DNA from 2 places in the Kitasatospora sp. NPDC043950 genome. Region 1 is predicted to be linked to the other one. Evidence: riboswitches for the same ligand, from Rfam matches in the RefSeq annotation. Region 1 holds a riboswitch; the other holds the start of a gene.
What was found. A riboswitch is a leader RNA that binds a small molecule or an ion and turns the genes downstream of it on or off. The one in region 1 is predicted to bind glycine.
Positions count from the first base shown of each region.

Region 2: linked by a shared signal. The riboswitch ahead of gcvP (aminomethyl-transferring glycine dehydrogenase) and the one ahead of gcvT (glycine cleavage system aminomethyltransferase GcvT) in region 1 are both predicted to bind glycine.

Region 1 is NZ_JBWKER010000007.1:36,885-52,105, reverse strand. Features, by position in the region: gene AC07BF_RS06890 (L,D-transpeptidase) at 1-1,223, shown strand, start outside; gene AC07BF_RS06885 (ATP-binding protein) at 1,514-2,011, shown strand; gene AC07BF_RS06880 (DMT family transporter) at 2,659-3,612, shown strand; partial or broken gene AC07BF_RS06875 (class I SAM-dependent methyltransferase) at 3,924-4,627, shown strand; gene AC07BF_RS06870 (TetR/AcrR family transcriptional regulator C-terminal domain-containing protein) at 4,896-5,639, opposite strand; gene AC07BF_RS06865 (NADPH-dependent FMN reductase) at 5,778-6,380, shown strand; gene AC07BF_RS06860 (L-serine ammonia-lyase) at 6,456-7,823, opposite strand; gene glyA (serine hydroxymethyltransferase) at 7,981-9,249, opposite strand; gene gcvH (glycine cleavage system protein GcvH) at 9,344-9,718, opposite strand; gene gcvT (glycine cleavage system aminomethyltransferase GcvT) at 9,925-11,076, opposite strand; glycine riboswitch at 11,278-11,383, opposite strand; gene AC07BF_RS06840 (enhanced serine sensitivity protein SseB C-terminal domain-containing protein) at 11,586-12,434, shown strand; gene AC07BF_RS06835 (enhanced serine sensitivity protein SseB C-terminal domain-containing protein) at 12,552-13,475, shown strand; gene AC07BF_RS06830 (ABC transporter permease) at 13,918-14,907, shown strand; gene AC07BF_RS06825 (ABC transporter substrate-binding protein) at 14,959-15,221, shown strand, end outside.
Region 2 is NZ_JBWKER010000024.1:101,392-116,612, forward strand. Features, by position in the region: gene gcvP (aminomethyl-transferring glycine dehydrogenase) at 1-1,871, opposite strand, end outside; glycine riboswitch at 1,976-2,107, opposite strand; glycine riboswitch at 2,109-2,212, opposite strand; partial or broken gene AC07BF_RS18090 (PRC-barrel domain-containing protein) at 2,436-2,798, shown strand; partial or broken gene AC07BF_RS18095 (DUF2382 domain-containing protein) at 3,195-3,608, shown strand; gene AC07BF_RS18100 (MFS transporter) at 3,788-5,284, shown strand; gene AC07BF_RS18105 (DNA polymerase IV) at 5,429-6,856, opposite strand; gene AC07BF_RS18110 (SanA/YdcF family protein) at 6,908-7,630, opposite strand; gene AC07BF_RS18115 (MerR family transcriptional regulator) at 7,724-8,368, opposite strand; gene AC07BF_RS18120 (bifunctional nuclease family protein) at 8,606-9,082, opposite strand; gene ftsR (transcriptional regulator FtsR) at 9,216-9,911, opposite strand; gene AC07BF_RS18130 (FHA domain-containing protein) at 10,091-10,972, opposite strand; gene AC07BF_RS18135 (DUF881 domain-containing protein) at 11,199-12,095, opposite strand; gene AC07BF_RS18140 (small basic family protein) at 12,283-12,615, opposite strand; gene AC07BF_RS18145 (DUF881 domain-containing protein) at 12,612-13,706, opposite strand; gene AC07BF_RS18150 (mannose-1-phosphate guanyltransferase) at 14,009-15,221, opposite strand, start outside.

The sequences.
Region 1 (15,221 bases):
GAGTGGTGGCCGTCGGTCTGGTGGGCGGCGCGATGGCGCTGACGGCCGCGTGCGGCGGCGGGAGTGGCGGGAGCGGTAGCGGGGGCGGGAACGCGGCCAAGGCGGACCTGGGGGCCGGAGCGGCCGCCGGAACGGCCTCCCCGGGCGCCGCGGCGGCGAGCAGCGCGGCGCCGAAGGTGTCGCAGGCCGTGGTGAACATCGAGCCCAAGCCCGGCACGGTGGACGTCGCGCCCGACGCGCTCAAGGTCGGTGCGACCGGCGGCAAGCTCACCACCGTCAAGGTCAGTGACAAGACCGGCGCGGAGGTGCCCGGCACCATCGCCGCCGACGGCTCCAGCTGGACCCCGTCGGCGGGCCTCGCCGTGGGCAGCACCTACCAGGTCAGCGCGATGGCCGCGGACGCCAACGGCGTGGTCGCCAGCGCGGACAGCAACTTCTCCACGCTGACGCCGACGGCCCTCGCCAAGGCCGCCGACAACGTGGACAACAACGCGACGTACGGCGTCGGCATGATCGTCTCGGTGAACTTCAGCAAGGACGTCAAGAACAAGGACGTCGTCGCGAAGGGCATCACCTTCGAGACCGACAACGGCACCGTGGTCAAGGGCCACTGGTTCGGCAACCGCCGGCTGGACTTCCGCCCCGAGCAGTACTGGAAGTCCGGCACCAAGGTGACCGTGCACTACCGCCTCAAGAGCGTCGAGATCGCCCCTGGGGTGTACGGCACCGACCGGGACGAGCCCTTCACGATCGGGCGATCTCAGATTTCGACGGTTGACGCCGCCGCGCACAGGATGACCGTCGAACTCGACGGCAAACCGTCGGACATCGACATCACCTCCGGCTCGCCCGAACACCCGACCTGGAACGGCACGATGGTCGTCATGTCCAAGGAGGGCGTGGTGCGGATGCAGTCCAGCACCCTCCCCGGCATGAGCGGCTCCCCGTACGACCTCCAGGTGCCGCACTCGATGCGGCTCACCGACAGCGGCACCTACCTGCACGGCAATTACTGGAGCAAGCTCATCGGTGAGGACAACGTCAGCCACGGCTGCGTCGCCCTCAAGGACGTCGAGGGCGGCGGCGAATCCACCTCGATGGGCAAGTTCTACGCCGGCTCGCTCGTCGGCGACGTGGTGGTCGTGAAGAACTCCACCAAGAAGGAGACCCTCGACCCGGCGAACGGCCTGAGTGGCTGGAACGTGCCCTGGAGCGCCTGGTAGGCCGACCGGTAGCCGCCCTGGTCGGGGCGGTTCCGTGGCAACCCGGGATTGACAGCGGACGCGCCCCGGGTTGCCTGCTCCCCACCCTCTCCCCACCCTCTCCCGACCCCTTCCGGGCCCCCTCCAGGCCCCCGCCTGGCACTCTCCGCGGGGTCTCCTTGCACGCGGCATATGCCGACTCGGAGGAGATCGTTTGCTCATTGTCCGTACGCGGCCGCTTGCGTTCCGCAATGATGGACCGCATGGCGGGTTGGGGCGAAACAGATCAGTCATCAGTTCCCGGGGCCGGATTGGTCGCCGAGGCGTCGTGGATCGATGTCCAGGACGCGCTGGCGGCGCTGGAGCGGCTCAGCTCGGAGGAACTGGAGGAGATGTATTGCGGCAGGCTGAGCGATCAGTCCGTGCCGAACGAGGTGCGACTGCCGTCCCGGCCGGAGACCGGCCCGGTGGCCCGCCGACTGGTGCTGTCGGTCCTGGAGTCCTGGGACCTCCACCAGCACCTGGAGGCCGGTGAGTTACTCACCAGCGAGCTGGTCTCCAACGCCGTCCGGCACGCCGCCGGACGCACCATCGGACTCCAGGTGATCCGCAAGCCGGGCTGGCTCCGCGTCGAGGTCCGCGACTCCTCCCGGGCGCTGCCCTGCATGATCCTCGCCGAGCCGAAGCCGGTGACCGAGCGGGGGCGGGGCCTGCGGGTCATCGACGACCTGGCCGACCGCTGGGGCGCCGACCTGCTGCCGCGCGGCAAGGGCGTCTGGTTCGAGCTGAAGGTCCGCGAGCGACACTGACCGTTTCGGGCTTTCCCGGGTCTTTCTCGGTCTTCCGGGCTGTCCGGGTCTTTTCCGGCTGTCCGGGTCTTCCGGGTCTTCCCGGGAAAACGCGCAGGGCCCCCGAAGTCGCCGTGGTCCGGCGGATGGGGGCCCCTGCAAGTCATCGCGCCGACCAAGGGGGTGCGTGCCGTGCGATGGGCGTCGGCCGTGCCAGGTCGGGCCAGCCGAAGTCTCCACGCCCAGGCCGGCGTGCTGTGCCGCCCGCCGTTGGGCTGCTTCGACTATCGCACGGATCTCAGCATGTGGGCAAACCAGGTGACTTGGATTGAAAGGTTTGTAACCTAGTTCACCTTTGGATTTTGCATAGGTTCACGCTGTTGCCTGTGAATATTCACCATCCTTGCCGTCGGGCCTCCGGTGTTTCGTCGCCCGGCCGCCAATTCCTCCGTGCACCCCACCACGCCGGAACTGCCGGGTAGCATCAGGCCCGTGGACCTGTACTGGCACGTCGTACTGCCACCGCTCAGCGCCTGATCGGGCGCACACGCCGGTGGCTCGAGCCCCGCGCTCCCTGCTGCGGCCCCTTCGGCCGTCAGGGGGCCGCCGTGTGCGCCCGGTGCGAAACCAACTCCCCTGACGGTCTTCGACGACGGAAGTTCACGACTGTGCCGAACCGCACCTCCACGCCCGCGCCCACCCGGCCCACCACCACCCCCACCGCCCGCCGCACCAGCCCGCTCGGCGGGCCGGTCCCGATCCTGGTCGCCGCACTGCTGTGGGGCACCACCGGGACGGCCAGCTCCCTCGCACCCGACGGCGCCCCTTCGGCGGGCATCGGCGCCGCCGCGCTGGTCCTCGGCGGACTCCTCCTCTTCCTCTCCACCCGCAGCGCCCGCGCGCTGCCCCGGGCCTGCGGCCGCCGGGAGCGGTGGCAACTCGCCGTCGGCGCCGTCGCGGTGGTCGGCTACCCGGTCACCTTCTACCCGGCGGTGACCCGCGCCGGGGTGGCGGTGGCCACCGTGATCGCACTGGGCAGTGCCCCCGTCTTCGCCGGCCTGCTCGGCTGGCTCACCCGGCAGGGGCGGCCGAGCGGCCGGTGGGCCGGTGCCACGGTGACGGCGGTCGTCGGCTGCGCCGTCCTGGTGCTGGGCCCCGAACTCACCGGCGACGGCGCGGCGGTGGACGCCGTGGGGGTGGCGCTGGCCGCGCTCTCCGGCCTCTCGTACGCCGTGTACTCGCTCGTCGGCGGGAGGCTCATCTCGCGCGGGCACCCGTCCGCCGGGGTGATGGGGGCGATGTTCGGCGCGGCCGCGCTGCTCGTCCTGCCGGTGCTGTTCCTCGGCGACCTGCGGTGGCTCGCCTCGCCGCGCGGCGCGGCGGTGGTGCTCCACCTCGCGGTGATCACCACCTTCCTCGCCTACCGCCTCTTCGGCCACGGGCTGCGCCGCACCTCCGCCCAGACCGCCACCACCCTCACCCTCGCCGAACCCGCCGTCGCCGCCCTCCTCGGCGTCGCCGTCCTCGGCGAACGCCTCCCCGCCGCCTCCTGGTGCGGCCTCGCCATCCTCGCCGCGGGCCTCGCCGTCCTCACCGTGCCCGTGGGCACCCGCCGCCGCTGACCTGCGGGTGCCCCCACGCGCAGGAAGTCGGACGGGCCGACTTCCTGCGCGGGTGCCGCTGGTCGGCGGTGCCTAGTGACCGGCCACCCGGCCCTCCGGTGCGGCCCTCCGGCGCCGCCCTCTGATCGCCGATGCCGTTCGGCGGTCGGCGGGCCAGCACGCCGTGCTTCACCCGCTCTTGCGTCGAACCGCTTGCCGCCGGGCGCCCCGCTTGGTGGGCTTGACCGCGTGGAGGAGACCACGGACGGCCGACCGCAGGCGACGTACGACCGCAGGCGACGTACGACCGCATCGGGGTCGGCTACCGCGCCATCCGCCGGCCCGATCCCCGACTGCACGCCCCGATCGGTGCCGCCCTCCAGAGGGCCCGGTCGGTGGTGAACGTCGGTGCGGGCGCCGGATCCTACGAGCCCGAGGGCGCCACCGTCACCGCAGTCGACCCCTCCCAGGTCATGCTCGACCAGCACCCGGGGCACCGGAAGGTCAAGGCCGGAGCCGAGCGACTGCCCTTCCCGGACGGCTCCTTCGATGCGGCGATGGCCGTCATGACCGTCCACCACTGGCCGGATCCCGAACGGGGCCTCGCGGAGCCGCGGCGGGTCGCCCGGCGGCAGGTCGTCTTCACCTGGGACCCGGCCCACCGTCCGCAACTATGGCTGCTGGAGGAGTACCTGCCCGAGATCCGGGAGCTGGAGGAGAGCCGCTTCACGCCGCTGGCCCAGGTCGTCGACGCGCTGGACGCGCACACGGTGCTGCCCTTCCCCGTCCCGCACGATTTCACGGACGGTTACCAGATCGCCTACTGGCGGCGGCCCGAGTTCTACCTCGACCCGGTCGTCCGGCCGGCTCGACCTTCGCCCAGTTGCCGCTCGCAGTGGTGCGGCCGGCGATCGCCCGCTTGCGCGCCGACCTCGAATCCGGCGCCTGGCACCGCCGCCATGCCGAACTCCTCGACCAGGAGCACATGGACTACGGGTACCGGCTGCTCATCGTGGGGGTGCTCTCCTCGGAGTAGGAAGTCGGACGGGCCGACTTTCTGCGCGCGAGGCTGGATAGCGCGTTCGCGCGGGGCCGGAGAAAATATATCGACCGGTCTACATAGGGTGCGTTCGTGGAGGGTTGGGGCGCACAGGAAGTCGGCGGGGCCGACTTCCTGCGCAGGAGGTGCGTGGGGGTGCACCGAAGAGATAGACCGGTCTGCATATTCCGCACCTGGAATGTAGACCGGTCTACATAATTTCCTCCACCTGGGGGCCGGGTCGCGCTCGGATGCCCAGGCGCGCTCAGATGCCGAGGTGGGTGGCGATGCCGGTGAGGACGCAGTCGAGGCCGGTCTCGAACTGCCAGGTGGGGTCGTCCTTGCGGGTGGCCTCGTGGAGGTAGCGCTGGTAGGTGGGGTAGCGGCCGGTGTCCATCAGGAAGGACATCCGGGGGGCGAGGCCGGCGCGGGTCTCGTCACCGTCGGACCAGCCGTGCTCGCGCTGGAGGATGCGCAGGGCGAGCTCGGCGGCGACGGAGCCGTGGACGTAGCCGGTGACGGTGCGGAAGACCGCCATGGTGGTGTCGGCGTCCAGGCCGTGGTCGGCGAGGGCGGCGAAGGCGCGTTCGGGGATGGCGAGCTGGTTGGGGGTGAGGGGGACGGCGCCGGCGCGGACGACCCACGGGTGGGCCAGGTTCATGGCGCGCAGGTGGAGCGCCAGGGTGCGCATGGTGTCGCGCCAGCCGCTGGAGGGAGTGTCCAGGGAGAGTTCGCCGTAGACGAAGTCGACCATCAGGTCGATGAGTTCGTCCTTGCCGGAGACGTACCGGTAGGCGGCCATCGGGGCGACGCCGAGGGTGGTGGCGAGTCGGCGCATGGTGACGGCGTCGAGGCCTTCGGCGTCGGCGATCGCGATCGCGGCCTCGGCGATCCGCTGCGGGGTGAGGGTGGTGCGCGGCGCGGGGGCCGGGCGGGCGAGGCGCTCCCAGAGCGAGGCCTGGGGCTTGGTCTGGTCGTCGTCCCCGGTGGGGGCCTGCTGGGCGGGCATGACGGCGGGCTCCTTCCGGCTGGGGTTCCCACCGTACCACCGGCGTGTACGGCGTATCGGGAGTAGACGGCGTACGCGCCGATGTGTACGTTGCATCCGGAAGATACGTTGTACACATCGTCCCGGAGGGGGATGTTCATGGCCAAGGACGTTTCGGAGAAGAGCCTGAAGGTCGCGGTCGTCGTCGGCAGCACTCGGAGCGGCCGGTTCGCGCCCGTCGTCGCCGACTGGCTGCTCGGCCACCTCGGCGCGCGCGGCGACATGACCGCCGACCTGATCGATCTGGTCGAGACCCCGCTGCCGACCACCTTCCCGTCCTTCGGTGGTGAACTGGAGCCGGGCGCAGCCGAGTTGCTCGCTGCCGTCACGCCCCGGCTGGAGGCTGCCGACGCCTTCGTGGTCGTCACACCCGAGTACAACCACAGCTTCCCGGCCCCGCTGAAGAACGCCATCGACTGGCACAACAGCCAGTGGCACGGCAAGCCGGTCGGCTTCGTCTCCTACGGCGGCCTCTCCGGCGGTCTGCGCGCCGTCGAGCAACTGCGAGTGGTGCTCGCCGAGTTGAACGCCATGACGATTCGCAACACGGTCAGCTTCCACGGCGCCGCCCAGTGCTTCGGCGTCGACGGCAAGCCGCTCGACCCGGCCGCCGACGCCGCCGCCAAGGCCATGCTCGACCAACTCGCCTGGTGGGCGGAGGCGTTGCGGGACGCCCGGCGCGTCCGCCCGTTCGCGGCCTGAGCAGGCGCCTCGGGACGCCCCGGAACGCCGAGAGCCCCCGGACGGGTCCGGGGGCTCAGGCGACAGCGGGTGTGATCAGCACTCGATGACGTTGACGGCGAGGCCGCCGCGCGAGGTCTCCTTGTACTTGATCTTCATGTCGGCGCCGGTCTCCTTCATCGTCTTGATCGCCTTGTCGAGCGAGACGTGGTGCCGGCCGTCGCCGCGCAGGGCCATCCGGGCGGCGGTGACGGCCTTGACGGAGGCCATGCCGTTGCGCTCGATGCAGGGGATCTGGACGAGCCCGCCGACCGGGTCGCAGGTGAGGCCGAGGTTGTGCTCGATGCCGATCTCGGCGGCGTTCTCGACCTGTTCGGGGGTGCCGCCGAGGACCTCGGCGAGGCCGCCGGCGGCCATCGAGCAGGCGGAGCCGACCTCGCCCTGGCAGCCGACCTCGGCGCCGGAGATGGAGGCGTTCTCCTTGAAGAGCATGCCGATGGCGCCGGCCGCGAGGAGGAAGCGGACGATGCCGTCCTCGTCGGCGCCCGGGATGAAGTTCAGGTAGTAGTGCAGGACGGCGGGGATGATCCCGGCCGCGCCGTTGGTCGGAGCGGTGACCACCCGGCGGCCGGAGGCGTTCTCCTCGTTGACCGCCATCGCGTAGAGGGTCACCCACTCCATCGCGTTGGCCGGGCCGATGCCCTCGGCGCGCATCGCGCGGGCGGCGGCGGCGGCGCGGCGGCGGACCTTGAGGCCACCGGGCAGGATCCCCTCGCGGGACATGCCGGCCCGCACGCACTCCTGCATGACCTGCCAGATCTCCAGCAGCCCGGTCCGGATCTCCTCCTCGGAGCGCCAGGCCTTCTCGTTCTCCAGCATCAGGCCGGAGATCGACAGCCCGGTCTCCCGGGTGAGCCGCAGCAGCTCCTCGCCGGTGCGGAAGGGGTAGCGCAGCGCGGTGTCGTCGGGCTTGACCCGGTCCGCGCCGATGGCGTCCTCGTCGACGACGAAGCCGCCGCCGACCGAGTAGTAGGTCTTCTCCAGCAGCGTGGAGCCGTCCGCCGCGTACGCCCAGATGGTCATGCCGTTGGCGTGGTACGGCAGCGAGCGGCGGCGGTGCAGGACCACCTGGGTGCCCGGGTCGAAGTCGATGGGGTGGGTGCCGAGGAGGTTGAGCCGCTTCTCGGTGGTGATCCGCTCGACGTCCTTGTCCGCCTGGTCGACGTCGACCGTGCGGGGGGAGTTGTTCTCCAGGCCGAGCAGGACGGCCTTCGGGGTGCCGTGGCCGTGGCCGGTGGCGCCCAGCGAGCCGTACAGCTCGGCGCGCACGCTCGCCACCTCGGCGAGCAGGTCCTCGGACCGCAGGCGCCGGGCGAACATCCGGGCGGCACGCATCGGGCCGACGGTGTGGGAGCTCGACGGGCCGATGCCGATGGAGAAGAGGTCGAAGACGCTGAGGGCCACGGGGGACGTCCTTGTCTGTCTCGTGGAAGGACTGGCGGGCGGGGGACGACACGGGTCGGGGCACCGCGCGCACTGTCCAGTGTGCGCGGTCCCCCGGGATCCCAGGTGCCGTGGCGGGGTGAGGCCGGTCACCCCGCCCGAACGATCACCGCGGTGATCAGAGGTTCGGGTAGAGCGGGTACTTCTCGGCCAGCGCGGTGACGCGGGCCTTGAGCGCGGTGGCGGCGTCCTCGTCGAAGGCGGGCTTGAGCGCCTCGGCGATGATGTCGGCGACCTCGCGGAAGTCCTCGGCCTGGAAGCCGCGGGTGGCGAGCGCGGGGGTGCCGATGCGCAGGCCGGAGGTGACCATCGGCGGCCGCGGGTCGTTCGGGACGGCGTTGCGGTTGACCGTGATGCCGACCTCGTGCAGGCGGTCCTCGGCCTGCTGGCCGTCGAGCTGGCTGTTGCGCAGGTCGACCAGGACCAGGTGCACGTCGGTGCCGCCGGACAGCACCGAGGCGCCGGCCTCGGCGACGTCGGCCTGGAGCAGGCGCTCGGCGAGGATCTTGGCGCCCTCCAGGGTGCGCTGCTGGCGCTCCTTGAACTCCTCGGACGCGGCGACCTTGAAGGCGACGGCCTTGCCGGCGATCACGTGCTCCAGCGGGCCGCCCTGCTGGCCGGGGAACACCGCGGAGTTGATCTTCTTGGCGTACTCGGCCTTGGACAGGATGACACCGCCGCGCGGGCCGCCCAGGGTCTTGTGGGTGGTGGTGGTGACCACGTCCGCGTACGGCACCGGGTTGGGGTGCAGGCCGGCGGCGACCAGGCCGGCGAAGTGCGCCATGTCCACCATCAGCAGCGCGCCGACCTCGTCGGCGACCCGGCGGAACGCGGCGAAGTCCAGCTGGCGCGGGTAGGCGGACCAGCCGGCGATGATCAGCTTCGGCTGGTGCTCCTTGGCCAGGCGCTCGACCTCGGCCATGTCGACCTGGCCGGTCTTCTCGTCCACGTGGTACGCGGCCACGTTGTAGAGCTTGCCGGAGAAGTTGATCTTCATGCCGTGGGTCAGGTGACCGCCGTGGGCCAGGTCCAGGCCCAGGATGGTGTCGCCCGGCTTGATCAGCGCGAACATCGCGGCGGCGTTGGCCTGCGCGCCCGAGTGCGGCTGGACGTTGGCGTGCTCGGCGCCGAACAGGGCCTTGATGCGGTCGATCGCGATCTGCTCGACCACGTCGACGTGCTCGCAGCCGCCGTAGTAGCGGCGGCCGGGGTAGCCCTCGGCGTACTTGTTGGTGAGCACCGAGCCCTGGGCCTCCATGACCGCCACCGGGGCGAAGTTCTCGGAGGCGATCATCTCCAGGGTGGTCTGCTGGCGGTGCAGCTCGGCGTCGACCGCGGCGGCGATCTCCGGGTCGAGGGAGTGCAGGGACTGGTTCAGAACCGTCATGGTGTGGTCTTCCCGGGAGGAGAGAGACGGGAGCGGAGAAGGGGGGAGCCTGGCGGGGCGGCCGCCGCGCTGCGACCGCCCCGTCACGAGCGGGTCAGCCGCCGATGAAGGCGGTGTACTCGTCCGCGCTGAGCAGCTCGTCGGTGGACTCCACCTGGACCTTGAACAGCCAGCCGCCCTCGAACGGGGCGCTGTTGACCAGGCTGTTGTCGTCCAGGACGTCCTGGTTGATCTCGACGATCTTCCCGGTCACCGGGGAGAACAGGTCGCTGACCGACTTGGTGGACTCCAGCTCGCCACAGGACTCGCCCGCGGTCACGTCGGCGCCGACCTCGGGCAGCTGCACGTAGACGATGTCACCGAGCGCGTCGGCCGCGTGGGCGGTGATGCCGACCGTGGAGACACCGCCCTCGACGGCGGTCAGCCACTCGTGCTCCTTGGTGTACTGCAGGTGCTGGGGGTTGCTCATGGCGTCATTCTCCAGGATGGGAAGCGGGTACGACGAAGCGGGCCGCCGCACGGACGGCTTCGACGCGGATCAGGCGTGGTTCGGTCATGGGCCAGGCCTGGTTCGGGCATGGGCCAGGCCTGGATCAGGCGTGGCTCAAGCCCGGGTCGGGCATGGTGCAGGCCCGGGTCCACGGGGTCTACGGGGTCTACGGGGAGGGCGGGGCCTCAGCGGCCGCGCTTGTAGAACGGCAGCGCCACGACCTCGACCGGCTCGTGCTTGCCGCGCACGTCCACCGCGACGGCGGTGCCGGGGGCGGCGTGGGCCGCGTCCACGTAGGCGATCGCGATCGGCCGGCCCAGGGTCGGGGACGGGGCGCCCGAGGTGATCCGGCCGATCGGGGCGCCGTCGGCGGAGACCACGGTGTACTCGGCGCGCGGGACGCGCTTGCCCTCGGAGACCAGGCCGACCAGCACCCGCGGCGGGTTGGCCTCGGCCTCGGCGGCGGCCTTCTCCAGCGCCTTGCGGCCGACGAAGGTGCCCTCGTTGGTGGTCTTGTCGAAGCGCACGACCCGGCCCAGGCCCGCGTCGAACGGGGTCAGGTCGGTGGAGAGCTCGTGCCCGTACAGCGGCATGCCGGCCTCCAGGCGCAGCGTGTCGCGGCACGACAGGCCGCACGGGACCAGGCCGCGGCCCTCGCCGGCGGCGGTCAGCGCCTGCCAGACCCCCTCGGCGTCGCCCGGGTTGCAGAAGATCTCGAAGCCGTCCTCGCCGGTGTAGCCGGTCCGGGCGAGCAGCACGTCGCGGCCGGCGACCTGGGCCGGGAGGATCGCGTAGTACTTCAGGCCGGGCAGGTCGGCGTCGGTGGTCCCGGCCAGGATCGCGGTGGCCTCCGGGCCCTGGACGGCGATCAGCGCGTAGGTGTCGCGGTCGTCCGTGACGACGGCGTCGAAGCCCTTGGCGCGGGCGATCAGCTCGTCCAGCACCAGCTGGGCGTTGGAGGCGTTGGCGACGACCAGGAAGGCGTCCTCGCGCAGGCGGTAGACGATCAGGTCGTCCAGGATGCCGCCGTCCTCGGCGCAGATCATGGTGTAGCGGGCGCGCAGCACGCCCAGCGCGGAGACGAAGCCGACCAGCGCGTGGTCCAGCATCTCGCCGGCCTGCTGGCCGGTGACGGTGATCTCGCCCATGTGGGAGAGGTCGAACAGTCCGGCCCGGGTGCGGACGGCGAGGTGTTCCTCGCGCTCGCTGCCGTAGCGCAGCGGCATGTCCCAGCCGGCGAAGTCGGTCATGGTCGCGCCGAGGGCGCGGTGCAGCGCGTCGAGCGCGGTGAGGCGGAGGGACGACATGGCCTGGAACTCCTCGGTCTGGGCACTCATGGGTGCACGCGCCGGAACCGGACCCGCTCGGGGGCCGACCCTGCGCGCGGGCATGCGGCGGCGTGGGTCTCCCCATCTGTCGTCGAACCTGAGAGCTTCACCGCCCACCTGCCCGCAGCTGTTTCCAGCATCCAGGACAGCATGGTGGCTTGCACCGTGGGTGGGCGCGCGACAGGGCCGTGCGCCACTTTCCAGATGTGCCTAACCCGTGCGGTAAGGGGGCCTGAGAGATTCCGGGGAGGAGTTGCTCCTTCGGCGCCGGCTGTGCCGCCTGACGGGGCACTCCGGGCTCTCCCGCGCGGGTTCGAGCGGCCGGTATGGAGTTGTCGGTCCGCCGGCGCGCCGCGCCGTCGAACGCGCACATCATGGCACGTCCGCGCCGACGACGGGAGAGGGGACCCGGTCACACCGCGCCACCGCGAACCGGCGCCCCCGGGGCGTGCGCCCTAGACTGCTGCGCGTCGGCGCAGCAGAGGGCGGCCGACCGGCAGAGGGCGGATCAGGCGCGCATGGGGTACCCGGTGGAGCAGCAGCAGGGGTGGGGCGGGCCGGAGTCGGCGCCGCCGGGCGGCGGGTGGCCGGCCAACGAGCTGGAGCAGGTGCTGACCGCCGCGCTGGGCGATCCGGGTGCGACGCCGCGGGTGATCGAGGTGCTGGCCCGCAGCCAGGTGTGGATCCCGCTGCCGGCCGGCGGCGACCCGCGGGGGCCCGCGCTGGACCTGCCGACCATCGAGCTGGCCGGCGAGCCGTACGTGCCGGTGTTCTCCTCGCAGGAGGTGTTCCTGCGGCAGGCGCCGGGGATGGCCTTCGCGGTGGCGCCGGTCTGGGAGTTCGCCCGCGGGCTGCCGCTGGGCGTGGGCATCGCGGTCAACCCGGAGGCGGCGGTGGGCATCCCGGTGCCGCCGCAGGGTGTGGCGGAGCTGCGGCGCGGCCCGCGCGAGGAGCGCCTGGCCGACCAGGAGCAGAGCCAGAGTCAGAACCAGAACCAGAACCAGAACCAGGGACAGGGCCCGGAGGCGCCGACCGGTGGCCGGGTGGCGCTGCGCGAGCCGGTGCCGGGGGAGGACCCGGAGCACTTCCTGGCCGCCTGCCGGGCCGAACTGTCCGCCCTGCCCGGAGTGTTGACCGCGCGCCGGGCGCTCGCCAGCATCGAGGGCGAGCCGACCGTGATGTTCGTGGGCGTCCAGCTGGACCAGACGGCCCCGGCCGACCCGGGTGCGGTGAACGAGGCGCTCGGCCGCGCGCTGGGAACCGCGCCGCTGCCGGGGGGCGTCCACCTCGTACTGCTCGATCTCGCCGATGACCCGGTGGTCGAGTGGCTGCTCACCCGGGTACTCCCTTTCTACGCGCGGGGTTGAGCGGGGTTCGTATCGGAGGCACGTCGCCGTGGCGGTGGCCGGTGCCGCGCCATAGGGTGCGTGCAGACGGCCGACGGGTCGGCAGGCTTGAGGAAAGAGGCGCGGCGAGGTGGGCGCATGAGTGCGGGAGCGGTAGCGGGCGGTGCACCGGGGCCCTGGGGCCAGGCACCCGCCGGGCGCCCCGGAGCGGATCCGGGCGCGCTGGAGCGCGCCCTGCGCGAGGTCGCGCCGGAGCGCTACGAGGCGTACGAGCAACTGCTGCACGCACTGGCCGACGGCCAGGTCTGGATGCTGCTGTGGCACGGTGCGCCGGGCAGCGCTGACGCCCAGTACGGGAACATGGAGATCAGCGGCCACGGCTACGCGCCGGCCGTCACCTCGTCCGAGCAGTTGGCGTCGTCCGGCTGGGCGCGGGCCCACGAGGTCATCTCCGGGCGGGAGATCGCCGCTTCGCTGTACCGGACCCGCTGGGGCCTGTGGCTCAACCCGCACGCGCCCGGCGGCGGGGTCGGGGTGCCCTGGGCGGACCTGCGGCGGATCGCCGCGGGCCTGGAGCGGCTGCCGGCCGGGCCGTTGAAGCTGAGCGAGCCGCAGCTGAACGCCCAGCCGTTCTTCGCGCTGCTGGAGCGGCAGGCCGGTGAGGTGCGCGCGGTGCGGGCGCTGCGCCGGGCCTGGGTGCAGCCGGCCGTGGGGGAGCCGTACCTGGCGATCGGCCTGGAGCTGTACGAGAGTTCACCGCCGGCGGTGGAGGCCGTGCGGGCGCTGATGCAGCGGGCGATCGCGGTGGCCCCGGAGGGGCTGGCGGTGTCCACGGTGGCGATGGCGGACGAGTACGACCCGGTGGCGCTGTGGATGCGGGCCCATTCGCGCCCGTTCTTCGACCGGGAGGCGGGGCGGCCGCCGACCGGCCCGTACCCGCCGGTGCCGCCTCCGCCGTACCCCGCGCAGCAGGGGCCGGGCTACGGCTACGGCACGCAGCAGCCCGCGCAGGGCTGGACCGGGCAGCCGCAGCAGCCGTGGCTCGGATACCCGGGGCGCTGACAACCAAAACCTTTTTCCAGAAGCCGACTTGATCTTGCATCAGGTCGGCTTCGGTGCTTTCCGGACGAACTTCCGGCCGTTACCGTCGATCATCTTGACATGCCAGTTACAGCCGTGTGAAGAGGGATATGCCGAAGACGGAGGAGGTGCATGCGCACAGATCACAGTTGGGCATCTGTCGGTTGTCAGGGCTGGCGCAAGCCAGTTCGGATGGCAGAGAGTTCTGCGCAACGCACCGCGCGTACTGGGAACCCCACGAAGGTGAACGCGCACGCCGACCGCCAGAACCACGCGAAGCCCATCCCGCGTTGGGGCAGTACCCGTGCACGACGTACTGCCGCGAACACCCGTTCCAAGCACCTCCGCACGTCCGCAGCCGTACCGCCGAACCGGTGACCGGCGCCCGTGGGCCGGCCACCGTCGGCGAGGGGACCAACTGACCATGACCGCACCCATCGCAACCACCGGGAACGAACCGGAGGCACCCGCCCCCGCGAGCCCGGCCAAGAAGATCGAGGGCCGCTCCCTCGGCCAGATCGCCTGGACCCGCTTCAAGCGCGACAAACTCGCCGTCGCCGGCGGCGTCGTGGTGATCCTGCTGATCCTGCTGGCCGTACTGGCCAAGCCCATCGAGGCCCTGTTCGGCCTCGACCCCGACGCCCTGAACCAGGACCTGCTCGACGCCAACCTGGGCGGCATCCCGCTCGGTGACTGGGGCGGGATGAGCTGGGACCACCCGCTCGGCGTCGACCCGCTCCAGGGCCGCGACCTGCTCTCCCGCGTGATCGAGGGCTCCTGGGTCTCCCTGCTGGTCGCCTTCGGCGCGACCCTGTTGTCGAACACGATCGGCACCGTGCTCGGTGTCATGGCCGGCTACTACGGCGGCTGGGTGGACACCGTGATCAGCCGCGTCATGGACGTCTTCCTCGCCTTCCCGCTGCTGCTCTTCGCCATCGCGATCTCGACCTCGCTGCAGGGCGGCGCGTTCGGCCTGCACGGCCTCCCGCTGCACATCATGGTGCTGATCTTCGTGATCGGCTTCTTCAACTGGCCCTACATGGGCCGGATCGTGCGCGGACAGACGCTGTCGCTGCGCGAGCGGGAGTTCGTCCACGCGGCCCGCAGCCTGGGCGCCCGCGGCCCGTTCATCCTGTTCAAGGAACTGCTGCCGAACCTGGTCGGTCCGATCCTGGTCTACTCGACCCTGCTGATCCCGACCAACATCCTCTTCGAGGCGGGCCTCAGCTTCCTCGGCGTCGGCATCCAGCCGCCGCAGGCCTCCTGGGGCGGGATCCTCCAGGACGCGATCAAGTACTACCAGGTGGACCCCCAGTACATGGTGGTCCCCGGTCTGGCGATCTTCCTCACCGTGCTCGCCTTCAACCTGCTCGGCGACGGGCTGCGTGACGCCCTCGATCCCAAGAGCAACTGACGCAACGTCAGGCCCTCCCTCCTTCCCATCCTCAAGGGGTTGATCTCACCCATGCGCAGGTCCCGTACCGTCGCCCTGACCGCGGCGGCAGCCGCCGCGGTCCTGATCGTGACCGGCTGCACCTCCGGCAGCAAGGGCTCCGGCTCGTCCTCCTCCGCCAGCGGCAGCAGCGCCGGTGGCGGCGGTGCCGACGCCGCCACCAAGGGCATCGTCAACGCCTCGGACAAGAAGGGCGGGACGGTCACCTACGAGATGAAGGGCGCCCCGGACTCCTTCGACCCGGGCAACACGTACTACGCCTACATCTACAACTT
Region 2 (15,221 bases), on a different contig from region 1:
CGCATGCCGGCCATCACCGCGGAGGCCGCGTTGGTGCCGTGCGCGGAGGACGGGATCAGGCAGACGTCGCGCTGGGTGTCGCCGTTGGCGTGGTGGTAGGCGCGGACGGCCAGCAGGCCGGCCAGCTCGCCCTGCGAGCCCGCGTTCGGCTGGATCGAGACGGCGTCGTAGCCGGTCACCTCGACCAGCTGGCGCTCCAACTCGCGGATCAGGCTGAGGTAGCCCTGGGCCTGCTCGATCGGCGCGAAGGGGTGCAGCTGGCCGAACTCCGGCCAGGTGACGGCCTCCATCTCGGTGGTCGCGTTGAGCTTCATGGTGCAGGAGCCCAGCGGGATCATGCCGCGGTCCAGCGCGTAGTCCCGGTCCGACAGGCGGCGCAGGTAGCGCAGCATGGCGGTCTCCGAGCGGTGGCTGTGGAAGACCGGGTGGGTCAGGTACTCGTCCTGGCGCAGCAGCGCGGCCGGCAGCGCGTCGGCGCCCTCGGCGACCTCGACCGCGGGGACGCCGAACGCGGCCCAGACGGCGGCGAGGTGCTCGCGGGTGGTGGTCTCGTCGGTGGAGACCGAGATCCGGTCCGCGCCGTCCTGGTGGACGTTGACGCCGTTGGCGCGGGCGGCGGCCGCGATCTCGGCGGCACGGCCCGGGACGACGGCGGTGACGGTGTCGAAGAACTCGCCGTGCAGCAGCTCGACGCCGCCGGCCCGCAGGCCCTCGGCGAGGGCGGCGGCGTAGCGGTGGGTGCGGCGGGCGATGTCGGCCAGGCCGTCCGGACCGTGGTAGACGGCGTACATCGAGGCCATGACGGCGAGCAGCACCTGGGCGGTGCAGATGTTGCTGGTGGCCTTCTCGCGGCGGATGTGCTGCTCGCGGGTCTGCAGCGCCAGGCGGTAGGCGCGGTTGCCGTCGGCGTCGACCGAGACGCCGACCAGGCGGCCGGGCAGCGAGCGGGCGTACTCGGCGCGCACCGACAGGTAGCCGGCGTGCGGGCCGCCGAAGCCCATCGGCACGCCGAAGCGCTGCGAGGTGCCGCAGGCGATGTCGGCGCCGAGCGAGCCCGGCGAGGCGAGCAGGGTCAGCGCCAGCAGGTCGGCGGCGACCGCGACGATCGCTCCGAGGCCGTGCGCCTGCTCGATGACCGGGGTGAGGTCGCGGACCACACCGGTGGCGCCCGGGTACTGGAGCAGCACGCCGAAGACGCCGCGCTCGGCGATCTCGGCCGGGATGCCCTCGGACAGGTCGGCGACGACGACCTCGACACCGGTCGGCACCGCGCGGGTGTTGATCACCGCGGTGGTCTGCGGCAGGGTCTCGGCGTCGACCAGGAAGACGCCGCCCTTAACCTTGGTGACGCGGCGGGCGAGCGCCATCGCCTCGGCGGCCGCCGTGCCCTCGTCGAGCAGCGAGGAGCCGGAGGTCGGCAGGCCGGTCAGGTCGGAGACCAGGGTCTGGAAGTTGAGCAGCGCCTCCAGGCGGCCCTGGGAGATCTCCGGCTGGTACGGCGTGTAGGCGGTGTACCAGGCCGGGTTCTCCATGACGTTGCGCAGGATCACCGGCGGGGTGAAGGTGCCGTAGTAGCCCAGGCCGATCATCGGCTGGAGCACCTGGTTGCGGCTCGCCAGCTCGCGCAGTTCGGCGAGCACCTGCGCCTCGCTGCGGCCGCCGGGCAGGTCCAGGCCGGTGATGGAGCGGATCGCCTCGGGAACGGCGGTGGCGGCGAGTTCGTCCAGCGAGCCGTAGCCGATGGACGCCAGCATCTTCTGCTGCGCGGCGTCGTCGGGGCCGATGTGGCGGTTCTCGAAGGGGCTGGCCAGCTCAAGCTCGGTGAGGGTCGAGGCGCCGGTGGGGCGTCCCGCGTTCGGCTGGGCGTTCATGGTGGTCGAGGCCTCCTGGTCACGGACCGGCGGGGGTGCGCACGCCGACCGGCCGGAGCCGCTGCGGACAGCGGCTCGACCCGGGCGGGCGAACCCGACAGGCCTCCCCCTCTGTCATCGGGACCTGAGAGCTTCACCCGCACGGCGCGCTGTGGGCACGCCGCCGGCTTGCACCGTCGGTGAGGGTGGTGCCCGTCGACTCCCTGCCGACGGTCCTGCCCTGCTTTCCAGAGTGACCTACCCCACACGGTACGGATGCCTGAGAGATTCCGGGGAGGAGTTGCTCCTTCGGCGCCCCGACCAGCGCTTTCCGTGGCCGGGGACTCTCCCGAGCGGGCTCGGCGGTCGCCGCCCAGGGTACCAGCGGCAGGCCCCCTGATCACGGTCGCGTCGGGTCGCTCGGGGTCTACGCGCGTCCCCCGGACGGTCCAGCCCGGAGCCCGTCCGGCGCACCCCGGTCGCGCCCGTCCGATTCATGGCCTTTGGTGTGAAGTGGCAGGCGGAACGGGTGCTCCGGCCACGGTCCTGCGGGAGTTCCGCAGGCGCAGCGCACTGGAGGAAAGAGTGCAAACCGATATCGATCCCCGGGACCTCATCGGCCACAAGGCGGTCGACCGCAACGGAGACAAGATCGGCACGGTCGACGAGGTCTACCTGGACGACGCCACCGGCCAGCCGGAGTGGGCAGCCGTCCGGACCGGCATCTTCGGCCGGGACGCCTTCGTCCCGCTCACCACCAGCGAGTTCTCCGGCGACGAGCTCCGGGTGCCGTACGACAAGTCGCTGGTGAAGGAGTCGCCGGACTTCGGCGTCGGCCAGCACCTGTCGCCCGCCCAGGAGCTCCAGCTCTACCGCTACTACGGCCTGGACACCCCGGCGAACGGCCGCCCGGTCGGCCGGGACAGTGACCGCCCGGTCGGTCGGGACGGCGACCGGCCCGTCAGTCGTGAGGGTGACCGGCCGGCCGGCCACGAGAGTGACCGCCCGGTCGGCCGGGACGGCGGCCGACCCGCGCGCCCCGACCTCGACTTCGGCACCACCTCGGCGGCCGAGCCCGTGAAGCCCATCGCCTTCCACTCCCTCGACCCCGCCCCGACCACCACCCCTGCCGACCCCACCGGCACCGCGACGGAGGTCAGCGTGCGGACCCTCAACACCCCCGCACCCGCGGCCGCCCCCACGACGACCGAGCCCAAGCCGCAACCCGCCCCGATCGTGACGACCACCGCGACCACGAACTCGGCCGTGGCCCCGCCGGCCTCGGAGCGCTCGACCGGTCCGGCCCCGTCGTCCCCCAACGGCCCGGTGGAGATCACCTGCCGCGAGGAGCGCCTGGACATCACCACGGACTGGCACATCGTGGGCACCGCGAAGCTGCGCAAGTACGTGACCAGCGAGCAGGTCGAGCGCCGCGTCCCGGTGGTCCGCGAGCGCGTCCGGGTGGAGCGGATGCCGGTGAGCAAGGCCGAGCGCGCCTCGCTCACCGAGAAGGAGATCGCCGAGGCGGTGGAGGAGGTCACCCTGCGCGAGGAGCGCCCGGTGGTCCGCAAGTACCTCACCCCGATCGAGCGGGTCCGCCTGGTGGTGGAGCGCTACACCGCCGAGGAGGTGATCCGGGACGAGCTGCGCCGCGAGCACGTCGAGATCCACGACAACACCGCCGCCGCCCCGGCGACCCCGGTGGCCACGCCGGCGGCCGAGGCCCCCCGCCCGGCCGTGCTGCGCCCGTTCGCCTGACCCCTCGCCCCAGGGCCCCGGACCCATCGGTCCGGGGCCCTCGGCATGCCTCGTCCCGGTCGCCGCCCGGCCGGAATCCTTCGATTTTGCCAAAGCGTCACCAATGGATATTTGACACTCTGAAGTATCTCCCGGCATGGTTACTTCAGTTCATTCACTATGTACGGGAGGAAGCAACCGTGAGTGAGGCACCACAGCCCACCACCGCGGCCGAGAAGCAGAGCAGCGCCCGGGTCCTGCCGGCCCTCATCCTGGCGATGCTGTCGTTCAGCGTGGTGCAGACCGCGGTCGTCCCGATCCTGCCCTCGCTGGCCAAGGAACTGAGCGTCTCCGCGTCCAGCGTCACCTGGCTCATGACCGCCAACCTGCTCTCCGCCGCCGTGCTGACTCCCCTGCTGGGCCGCTTCGGCGACCTCCGGGGCCGTAAGCCGATGCTGCTGATCTCGCTGGCCGGTCTGGTCGCCGGCTCGGCACTGGCGGTCAGCACCCACTCCTTCACCTGGCTGGTCGTCGCCCGCGTCCTTCAGGGCGCCGGCGGTGGCGTGCTCCCGCTGGCGATCAGCATCGTCCGCGACGAGCTGCCCAAGCAGAAGGTGACCGGCGGCGTCGCCGCCATCAGCGCCTCGATGGGTGTCGGCTCCGGCCTCGGCCTGGTCGCGACCGGTCTCCTGCTGGAGCACTGGAGCTACAAGTCGATCTTCTGGATGGGCCTGGTCTTCGGCCTGATCGCGGTCGCCCTGGTCGCGTTCCGCGTCCCGTCCGACCCGGTCACCGACAAGGAGGGCGGCGCCGACCCGCTCGGCGCCCTCACCCTGGCCGGCTGGCTCTCCGCGCTGCTCGTCGCGGTCAGCCAGGGCAACCACTGGGGCTGGACCTCGACCAAGACCCTCGGCCTGTTCGCCGTGGCCGCCGTCGTCGCCCTGATCTGGGGGGTCATCGAGACCAAGGTCGCGCACCCCCTGGTGGACATGAAGATGATGTCCCGTCCGGCCGTCGCCTTCACCAACCTGGCCGGCCTGCTGATCGGCTTCGGCATGTACGGCTCGTTCATGGTGATCAGCAACTTCGCCCAGACCCCGGAGAAGCTCACCCACTACGGCTTCACCGCGACCGTCCTGCATGCCGGTCTGCTGCTGCTGCCGTCCGCGATCGGCTCGATGGTGGCGGCTCCGGTCGGCGCGATGCTGATCGCCCGCCGCGGCCCGCGCCTGCCGCTGGTCCTCGGTGGCGTCCTGGGTGCCGTCGCGATGGCCTACCTGGCCGTGCGGCACAGCCACGAGGGCGACATCTACACCTCCTCGGCGATCTTCGGCCTCGGCATCGGCCTGGCGTTCTCCGCGATGCCGGCCTACATCAACGGCGCCGTCCCGGTGGAGCAGAGCGGCATCGCCAACGGCATGAACGCCGTGCTGCGCACCGTCGGTGGCGCGATCGGCACCGCCGTGATGGCCGCCATCCTGACCGGCGACACCATGAAGCTGCCGCCGCAGATCCCGCTGCTGCTGCCCACGCTGGACGCCTACAAGCACGCGTTCTGGGCCGCGGCCGTCGTCTGCGCCGTCGCCGGCGTCGTCCCGTTCCTGATCCGCGGCGTCAAGCCGGCCGCCACCGTCGTCGCCTCGGGCGGCACGGCCGAGCGGAACTCCAGCCCCGAGCTGGCCAAGACCGACGCCTGACCAGGCGTCCGGCCGCCGCGCTCAGGGACAGGGCGCGGCGGCCCGGCCTTCGGACGGTCGCGAGGGCATCACGACCGCACGAAGTCCGGCACGGTATGCGGCCCCAACCGGTACTCCCCCCACCGGTCGGGGCCGCTTCGCGTTTCACACCCCCGGCGCCCCCGTCTCCTCCGGCGCCTCCCTCTCCCCGGGCGCCCCCGTCTCCTCCGGCCCCTCGGCCCCCCACAGCGGCAGCGGACGGGCCGGTTCCAGCGCCGGATCGTCCACCGCGAAGGTCCGGATGCGCCCCGGCCCGCTCCACGGCGTCTCGAACCGCACGGTGACCCGCCCGACACCGCTGCCCTGCACCCACCCGGGCCCCAGCTCGGTATGGCGGACGTCCTGCCCGGGCATCCAGCGGCGCGGCGCGACCGCCTCCGGTTCCTCCTCGGCCGTCTCGACCTCCGCCTCCGCGTGCTCGGCCGCCTCCTCCCGCAGGGCCTGCGCGAACAAGTCCTCCTGGGTGTAGTCGGCCAGCTGGGCGACCCCCACCCCGAGCAGCCGCACCCCGCCGGTGATGTCCACCTGGGAGGCCAGCCGACGCGCCGTCTCGATGACCACCGCCTCGTCGTCGGTGGGCCCGCGCAGCGTCTCCGAACGGGTCAGCGTCGAGAAGTCGAACCGCCGGACCTTGAGCACCACCGTCCGCCCCGAGCGCCCGGCCGCGCGCAGCCGCCGCACGCACCGGGCGGCCAGCACCTCCACCTCGCGCAGCACCCGCTCCCGGTCGGCGAGGTCCACCTCGAAGGTGTCCTCCACCGAGACCGACTTGGCGTCCTGGTCGGCCACCACCGGCCGGTCGTCCAGCCCTATCGACATCTGGTGCACACCCGCGCCGTGCGCCCGCCCGAGCAGCTGCACCAGTTCGCCCTCCCCCGCCTCGGCGAGGTCCGCCACGGTGTTCAGTCCGGCCCGCCGCAGCACCTGTTCGGTGGCCGGCCCGATCCCGGGCAGCGCCCGGACCGGCATCGGGCCGAGCACGGCCCGTTCCTGCCCGGGTTCGATCAGCACCAGCCCGTCCGGTTTGGCCTGCTCGGAGGCGATCTTCGCCATCAGCTTGGATCCGGCCGCCCCGACCGACCCGGTCAGCCCGGTGCGCCGCTGGATGTCCGCCCGCAGGTCCTCCGCCAGGGCGAGCACCAGCCGCTCCCCGGTCTCGTGGTCGGACTCCGCCAGCACCGGACCGTAGCGGCCGGCCTCCAGGTCGACGAAGGCCTCGTCCAGGCTGAGCGGCTGCACCAGCGGCGACAGCTCGCGCAGCAGACCCATCACGAGCTCGCTGACCTGCCTGTAGGCCTCGAACCGGCCGCTCAGAAAGGCCGCGTTGGGGCAGAGCCGGCGCGCCTGCGCCATCGGCATCGCCGAGTGCACCCCGAACCTCCGCGCCTCGTACGAGGCGGTGGAGACCACCCCGCGCCCGCCGAGCCCGCCGACGACCACCGGTTTGCCGCGCAGGCTCGGCTTGGCCGCCTGCTCCACCGCCGCGAAGAAGGCGTCCATGTCGAGGTGGATGATGCTCGGCAGTGATCGCACCCGCCGATCATCCCGCAGGGGTCCGACAATGCGTACGAACCCGGGCAGGCCCTAGCGCTGCGCGGCGTCCGCCAGCGCCTTCGGGATGCCGTCCTCCCGGGGGCCGAGGAACAGCGGGTCCGGCCGCAGCCAGGCGTTGACCGCCGCCTTGCCTGCCCCGGGGATCTCCCGCAGCCCGCCGTACAGCCAGGTGCCGTCGTGCGGTTCCGGCACCCCGACCGCGTACGCGTCGATGCCCGCCGCCTCGCACAGGGCCAGCGCCCGGCGGACGTGGAAGTCCTGGCTGACCAGCACCGCCCGCTCCACCCCGAAGACCCGCCGGGCCCGGGTGCAGGAGTTCCAGGTGTCGAAGCCCGCGTAGTCGCCCACCACCCGGACCGCCGGCACCCCGTGCTCGATCAGGTACGTCCGCATCGCGTCCGGCTCGTCGTAGCTGTCCCGGCCGTTGTCGCCGGTCACCAGGATCGCCTGCACCTTCCCCGCCCGGTACAGGTCCAGCGCCGCGCTCAGCCGGTGCTCCAGGTACGGCGATGGCTTGCCCTGGTCCAGCCCGGCGCCGAAGACCACCGCGACCGGCGCGGACGGCACGCCGGCCACCGTGCCGACCCGGTCCCCGGCCGAGCACCACAGCCACGCGCTCGGCGCCAGCGCCAGCGAGCAGAGCACCGTCGCCGTCTGGAAGGCCCTGCGCTGCACGGACCGCCGCCGAAACCGGACCTTCAGCAGCCCGCCCCGACGCCGCAGCAGACCCGCTATCCCGGTGCCGAACCCCACGTGTCCTCCCTCGATCGCCTCACCAGGCGCAACGACGAGGCCGCGGGCCCGGACGGTTCCCCGTCCGGGCCCGCGGCCTCGTCAGTTCTGCGTTCAGACCGCCCGGTTGCGCCGCTGGGCCAGCTCGTCGGACGGGTCGTGGCCGACCAGCGTCTCGCCGGTGTCGGTGCGCTCCGCGTGCAGCCGCCCGAGCGTCAGCTCCAGCTCCCGCCAGACCGCTCCGACCGCGATGCCGAACACGCCCTGACCGCCCTTCAGCAGGTCCACCACCTGCTGCGGCGTGGTGCACTCGTACACCGTCGCGCCGTCGCACATCAGCGTCATCCCGGCCAGGTCGCCCTGCTCGGCCGCCTGCAGATGGGCGACCGCCACCCGGATGTTCTGCAGCGAGACGCCCGCGTCGAGCAGCCGCTTCACGATCTTCAGCAGCAGGATGTCGCGGAAGCTGTAGAGCCGCTGGCTGGTGGCCGGGTACGCCGAACGGACGCTGGGCTCCAGCAGTCCGGTCCGGGCCCAGTAGTCCAGCTGGCGGTACGTGATGCCGGCCGCCGCGCAGGCCGTCGGACCGCGGTAGCCGATCAGTTCGGACGTCGGGGCCAGCCGCTCGATGGCGGGCTGACCGGGCTGCACGGCCGGGAACCTGCCCACCCGGGGCAGGTCCGTCACGGTGCGAGCGGTGCGCGGCAGGTGCACGGCACACAGGCCTCCCACGGCCGTGTCATCGCCGGTGCTGCTCATGCCTGCCTCCGTCCACTGGTGCTGCGGGCAACCCGAACTGCGGGCATCGGTCACCCGGACAGCCACTCCTGACGGTAGGCAGTCCCCTATGACCCGTCAACGATCGCCACGCCGGGCCAGCCAAACCACATCACTCAGGAGAGTGGTTTTTCGTGCCCCTAGTGTGGGTAGGTCGACGGTTTTTGGCAAAACGGCAAGCCAAACAACGGCCTGACCTGTAGGGAAATCCGGTTCGCACTACTGCGGACCGCTGCCCCCGAAGTCCTCGGGCGACACCTGGTCGAGGAACTCGCGGAACTTCTCGACCTCGTCCTCCTGCTCGTCCGGGATCGCGATGCCCGCCTCGGCGAGCACCTCCTCGCTCCCGTAGATCGGCGTGCCGGTGCGCAGGGCCAGCGCTATCGCGTCGGACGGCCGGGCGCTCACCTCGACCCCGCCGGTGAAGACCAGCTCGGCGTAGAAGACGCCCTCCCGCAGGTCGGTGATCCGGACCTCGGTGAGCTGCTGCCCGAGCGCCTCCAGGACGTCCTTGAACAGGTCGTGCGTCAGCGGGCGGACCGGCGTCATGCCCTGCTGGGCGAAGGCGATCGCGGTCGCCTCGCCGGGACCGATCCAGATCGGCAGGTACCGATCGCCCCCGACCTCCCGCAGCAGCACGATCGGCTGGTTGGAAGGCATCTCCACTCGGACACCCACGACGTCGAGCTCATTCACACAGGCAACCCTATGGCTCAGGCCCCGGATATGAAAGCGCAGGGCCGACGCCGCTGGTCAGCGCGGTGCACGCCGACCGCCCGGGGTCTGGACAGCCACCCCGCAGGAGCCCCGCGGGAATCCCACGGGGACGCTATCCGCGGCTGCGCAGACCGGCCTGGACCATCGCCGCGTGCAGCCGCACGGACAGTGTCGCCAGCTCCCGCGCGGTGGCCTCGGCATGGGCCCTGGTCTGCGGGTTCCGGTGCCGGCGCAGTGGCGCCACCACCTGTTCCACCAGCGCGATCTCCCGATCCGCCGCGGCCTTCATGGCCCGCAGGTGCCGCGGTTCCAGCCCGTACCGGCCGAGTTCCGCGACCAGCCGGGCCACCTGCAGCGCCTCGCCGTCGTACCCGCCGTCCGGACCGGGCGCGACCAGACCGTAGGACTCCCATTCGGACAGCTCGCGCTCACCGGACTCGGCGGCCGCCAGCAGTTCGGCACGCCCCAGCCGGACTCCGGACGGGACGTCGGCCGAGGCCCCCAGCTCCCGGTCCGCTTCCTCCACCGGCCCGGGTCGGGTGTCGGCGGAGGGCGGCAGCGCGGGCGGTGCCTCACCGCGCTCGATGGCGTCCAGGTGCTCGCGGATCACCCGCAGCGGCAGGTAGTGGTCACGCTGCATCCGCAGGACGTAGGCCAGCCGCTCGACGTCGGCCGGGCTGAACTTGCGGTACCCCGAGGGCGTGCGCTGCGGCTCGACCAGCCCCTCCGCCTCCAGGAACCTGATCTTGGAGATGGTGACCTCGGGGAAGTCGTCGCGCAGGAAGGTCAACACCGCGCCGATGCTCAGCAGCTCGTCACCGCCGCGCCGCCGCCCACCCGGCCGGTCCGGGCGGACCGGCTGCCTGGGGCCCGCGACCACCCCGCGCGCGCCGCGGTCCGCGTGCGGACCGGACGATGCGGGGGTGGCCGCCCCGAGAGAAGATGAAGGGGTATTCGTACTCACTCGGGCTCCTACCGACGTTGGGTTCAGTACCCCCGGTTGTGGCCGGCGAAGAACACCAGCCGGTACTTCCCGATCTGCACCTCGTCACCGTTGTTCAGCGACACCTCGTCGATCCGCTCCCGGTTGACGTAGGTGCCGTTGAGGCTGCCGACGTCCGCGACGCTGAACCCGGCCTGCGTCCGACGGAACTCCACGTGGCGCCGCGAGACCGTGACGTCGTCCAGGAAGATGTCGCCCTGCGGGTGACGGCCGGCCGTGGTGACGTCCGAGTCCAGCAGGAAGCGGCTGCCCGAGTTCGGACCGCGCTGGACGATCAGCAGGGCCGAGCCCGGCGGCAGCGCGTCGATCGCCGACAGCACCTCGGCCGACAGGGCCGGCGTCGCGCCGGTGCCGGTCGTGGTGTTGGGGTCGTACGACTCCAGGCCGGAGATGGAGATGGTCGACGTGGTCTCCGCCGCCCCCTCCGGAAGCAGGCCACCGCGCAGGGCCGTACCGCAGTTGGAGCAGAACCGGGCCGATGACGGGTTCTGGTTGCCGCACCTGGGGCACGGAGTGGGGCCAGCCATGTTCACAGCCTCCTGGCGCGGCACACCCGACGGGTTGTGCCCGGCGTACGGATCGGGGGCAAACCCTCCACCAGAGGTTGAGGGTCCTGACTGGAAACCTATGCGCGGGTCGCCGGAAGGGTCAACCGACGCGCCGTAGCCCACCGGATTCCCTGCGTACTGGGCGGCGGCGCCGTCCCGGAACAGCTGCTGCTCGGCGTACGGCGCCCCCTCTGGAGCGGGGCGCATGCCCGGCACGGCGGCCTCGTCCTCGGGCCGGCGGTGCCGCGCGGTCGGCGCCTCGACGGAGGCCGCGCCACGGCCCTTGTTACGACCGAACAACTTCGAGAAGAAACTCACGGGCGAATCCCCTTGCGTGTGACAGACCCGCCCGCGGGGCAGGGTGAGAACCTCGGACAGACTGCGGGCCCGGTTGCGGATCGGGCCTGCTGGAGTGGTACTCCGACGGTTGGTACTGCTGTTGGTGCTCCGGTGCGTGCTGGTACGACCCAGTCTCGCCCACGCGACGGCGGCGCCCCGCACCGGGTGCCGCCCGCAGGTGACGGGCCGTTCGTCGGGCGCCCCGTCACTTCGAAGCCGGCTTGGCGTACTGCGGCGTCTTCAGATCCACGAGGGCGTCCACGACCACCTTCTGCTGCTGGGTGATCGTCGCCCGCGCCTGGTGACTCTCCAGAGTACGGACGACACCCCCCGGGATGTTCAGCGCGGGTGTCAGATCCTGCGGGTTCCCCACGACGGTGAACCGATAGGGCTGCGAGACCTTCTTCCCGTCGATCTGCACCCCGCCGCCCGACACGTCGGTGAAGTAGGTGTTGACCACCACGCGCACATCGTTGATCTGAATCGCCTCCGCCCCTGCCGCTCGAAGTTCTTGCAGGGTGTCCAGCAGCATATCTGCCTTCACCTGCCCTTGGGGATCATCGACCGTGAGTACGATGCCCGGACCAGTGGCTTTGACGGTACCGGCGAGCACGCCGAGCTCCGTCGCCTTCTTCCTGGTCTGCTCCTGGGCCTCCTTGGCCTGGTTGGAACTGTTCTCCAACTTGGCCAGGGACTGCTCCAACTCCGCCTTCTCCTGCTGAAGACGCTGCTGACGGCTGTCCAGTTCGTCGAGGATGCGCACCAGGTCCTCCTGGCGGGCCCCGCGGAGCTGGCTGTGGTGGTCGTTGGTCGACCGCACCTGGATCGCCAGCCCCAGACCGAGCGAGAACAGCAGCAGCGCCACCACCAGCTGCCCGCGCGACATCCGCGGCGGCCACAGGGCTGCCTTGAGGCGCCGCCGTCCCGCACCGCGGTCCAGGGCGGCCGGCTCCACCACGGGCTCAGGCTCGGGCTCAGACGCAGGCTCGGGCGCAGGCGCTGCGGCCTTCGCGAGCCGCACCGCGGGCGTGGGCGCCGCCTCCGCATCAAGCTCAGGCTTAGCGTCAGACTTCGCCGCAGCCTGTTCCTCGGGCTCCCCCACCGCCGCTACGGGCCCCTCGGCCCTCCCCGGCTCCTCGGCCGGTTCGGCGCGCTGGACCTCCCCGGCCCCGTCCACCGGCTCGACCGGGCCCGCCTCGGCCGCCGACTCCGGCCCCGGCGCCTCGGCAGCCCGCTCCGACGCCTTCCCGCCGCCGTCCGCGTGCTCCTCCGCCGCCCCGCGGCCCGGCTCAGGCGCGGAAGACATGGCGCCGAATCGCGGCCGCGTTGGAGAAGATGCGGATGCCGAGGACGACGACCACACCCGTGGACAGCTGCGAGCCGACGCCCAGCTGGTCACCGAGGAAGACGATCAGTGCCGCGACCACCACGTTCGACAGGAACGAGACGATGAACACCTTGTCGTTGAAGATCCCGTCCAGCATCGCCCGGACGCCGCCGAACACGGCATCCAGCGCCGCCACCACCGCGATCGGCAGGTACGGCACGACGGCGTCCGGCACCTCGGGCTGGACGAAGAGTCCGACGACCACCCCGATCACGAGACCCAGTACGGCAATCACGGTCTAGCTGCTCCTGTCCCTGCGGACGACGACCCGGTCGGGGCCGTCGTGGACGAGTGGGCTGTCGTGGTCTTCGCGGACCCGCTCGGCGTACGCCGACCGGTGCTGCCCGCAGACGGTGAAACGGACGCGCTCGGGCTCCCGGAGGTTCCGTCGGTGGGTGACGGCGTCGGGGTGACCGAAGCCGCCGACGGGGACGCCGGGGGCGAGGGCTCGGGCGTGACCGGCTGGGCGGTCCGCAGCGTCACGCCCACCGCGGCCGGCAGCGTCAGGCTCTTCTGCGCGGACATGGTCGACTTGATGCCGTACTTCTCCTGGAGCAGCCGCAGGTACTGCCCGGCCATGTCGTTCTCGAAGGCGGTGAGCAGCTTCGGCCCATCTCCGATCGCCTGGATGTTGTACGGCGGGACGAGCGGTCGGTTGTCCACCAGCACCGCCTCTCCCGCAGCCCGGATCGCCGAGAGCGCGGTGAGCCGCTGACCGTTGATCGCCACGGCTTCCGCACCGGATCCCCACAGGCCGTTCACCACCAGCTGGAGGTCGCGGTCCCGCAGCCGGCCGCTGTTGGAGAAGCCCTGCCCGGCCCGCGGGTCGACGTTTCCCCCGCCGCCGGTCCCCGCCGCGTCCTCCAGGACCAGCTTGACGCCCGGCCCCGCGACCTCGCCCAGGCCCACCGCGCCGGTCAGACCTCCCTGGTCGCCGTCGCCCGTGGCGAGCGCCTGCTGCTGCGTGCTCTCGACCTTGCGCCGCAGGTCCTGGACCTGCTGCTGGAGGTGGTCGGCCGAGCCGTTGGTGTCGTTGATCCGGTGGATCAGCGCGTCCCGTTCCTTGGCCAGCGTCGGCTCCGCCTTGTGCGCGTTCACCGCGCCGACCGTCACCACGACCCCGACCAACGCCAGCCCGGCGGCCAGCGTGAGCAGGCCTCGGGCCGTCCTGGGTATCCGGCTGTCGTGGTCTCCGCCCCGCGCTGCGGCCGCCTCGGCGTAGCCCTCGTCGAGGCTGTGGTCCATGACGTTGGTCAGCAGGGACATCGAGGCGTCCGGGCGGTTGTACCGTCCGTTCGGGGCACTCGGCGTCGGCGTCGCTGGCATGCGGACCATCGTCCCACGTCGGCGAAGGGGCCCGCGCACACCCCTTGAGCTGCACACACGACACAAAGTGACGGATCATTGCGAACAGTGTGAAAACGGACAGCGGGGGGGGGGGGGGGGGGGGGGGGGGGAAGGGGCGGGGGGGGGGGGGGAGGGGAGGGGGGGGGGGGTGGGGGGCGCCCCCCCCCCCCACCCCCCCCCCCCCTCCCCCCGCCCAACCCTCACCCCCCCCCCCCCCCCCCCCCCCCCCCCCCCCCCCCCCCCCCGACCGTCAGGACCGTCGGACGATCAGGCCGGTGTCGTCACCTCCCGGCCCCGTCGACCACCGCCGCCCACTCGTCCAGCAGCGCCTCCGTGGCCTCGTCGTCCGGACCCTCTGCCCACAGGTGGGTGGTCGCCTCGGCCGGGTCCGGCAGCACCAGCGTCCAGCGCCCGTCCGCCTCGACGACCCGGACGCCGTCGGTGGTGTCCAGCCGCCGACTGCCGGCCGCCTCGACCACCGAGCGCATCACCATCCCCTTGGCCGCCCACGGCGTCGCCAGGTCCCGACGACGGATGTGCGCCTGCGGGATGCGCGCGTCGATCTGGCTCAGCGTGAGCTGGGTCCGCGCCACCAGGCCGACCAACCGCACGAAGGCCGCGGCCCCGTCCAGCACTCCGCTGAACTCCGGCACCACGAACCCGCCGCGCCCGTCCCCACCGAACACCGTGCCCTCGGTGGCGGCCGCCTTCGCCAGGTCGTCCGGCGTCGTCGTGGTCCAGATGACCTGGGTGCCGTGGTACGCGGCGACCTGCTCGGCGATCCGGGTCGTGGTCACCGGCAGCGCCACCTGCCCGCTGCGCCGTTCTGCCGCGACCAGGTCCAGCAGCACCAGCAACGCCCGGTCGTCGTCGATCACCCGGCCCAGTTCGTCGACGAACGCGACCCGCTCGCCGACCGGGTCGAAGCGGACGCCGAAGGCCGCCCGGGAGGAGGCCACCAGCTCACCGAGCCTGGCCAGCCCGGCCCGCCGCTCCTCCGCGTCCTCCGTCGGCCGCGCCTCGTCCAGCCCGCTGGAGACGGTGAGCGCCTCCACTCCGAGCCGTCCGAGGATGCTCGGCAGAACCAGGCCGGCGCTGCCGTGCGCGGTGTCCACGACCACCTTCAGTCCGGCCTCCCGGACCCCGGTGGTGTCGACGGCCCGCAGCAGGTTGCCCGCGTAGGAGTCGAAGACGCTGGACGGGAAGGTCAGGTCCCCGATCTCACCGGGGAAGGCCCGCCGGTACTCCTGGCGCGCGTACACGCGGTCCAGCTTGCGCTGGCCGGCCTGCGAGAGATCGGCCCCGCGCTCGTCGAAGAAGAGGATGTCCAGAGAGTCGGGCACCCCCGGCGTGGTCCGCAGGAAGATCCCGCCCGCACTCCCTCGGGCGGTGTGCTGCCGGGCCACCGGCATCGGCACGTTCTCCAGGTCGCGGACGTCTATGGCCGACGTCTGGAGCGCCGAAATCATCGCCCGTTTGAGCGCACGCGCACCA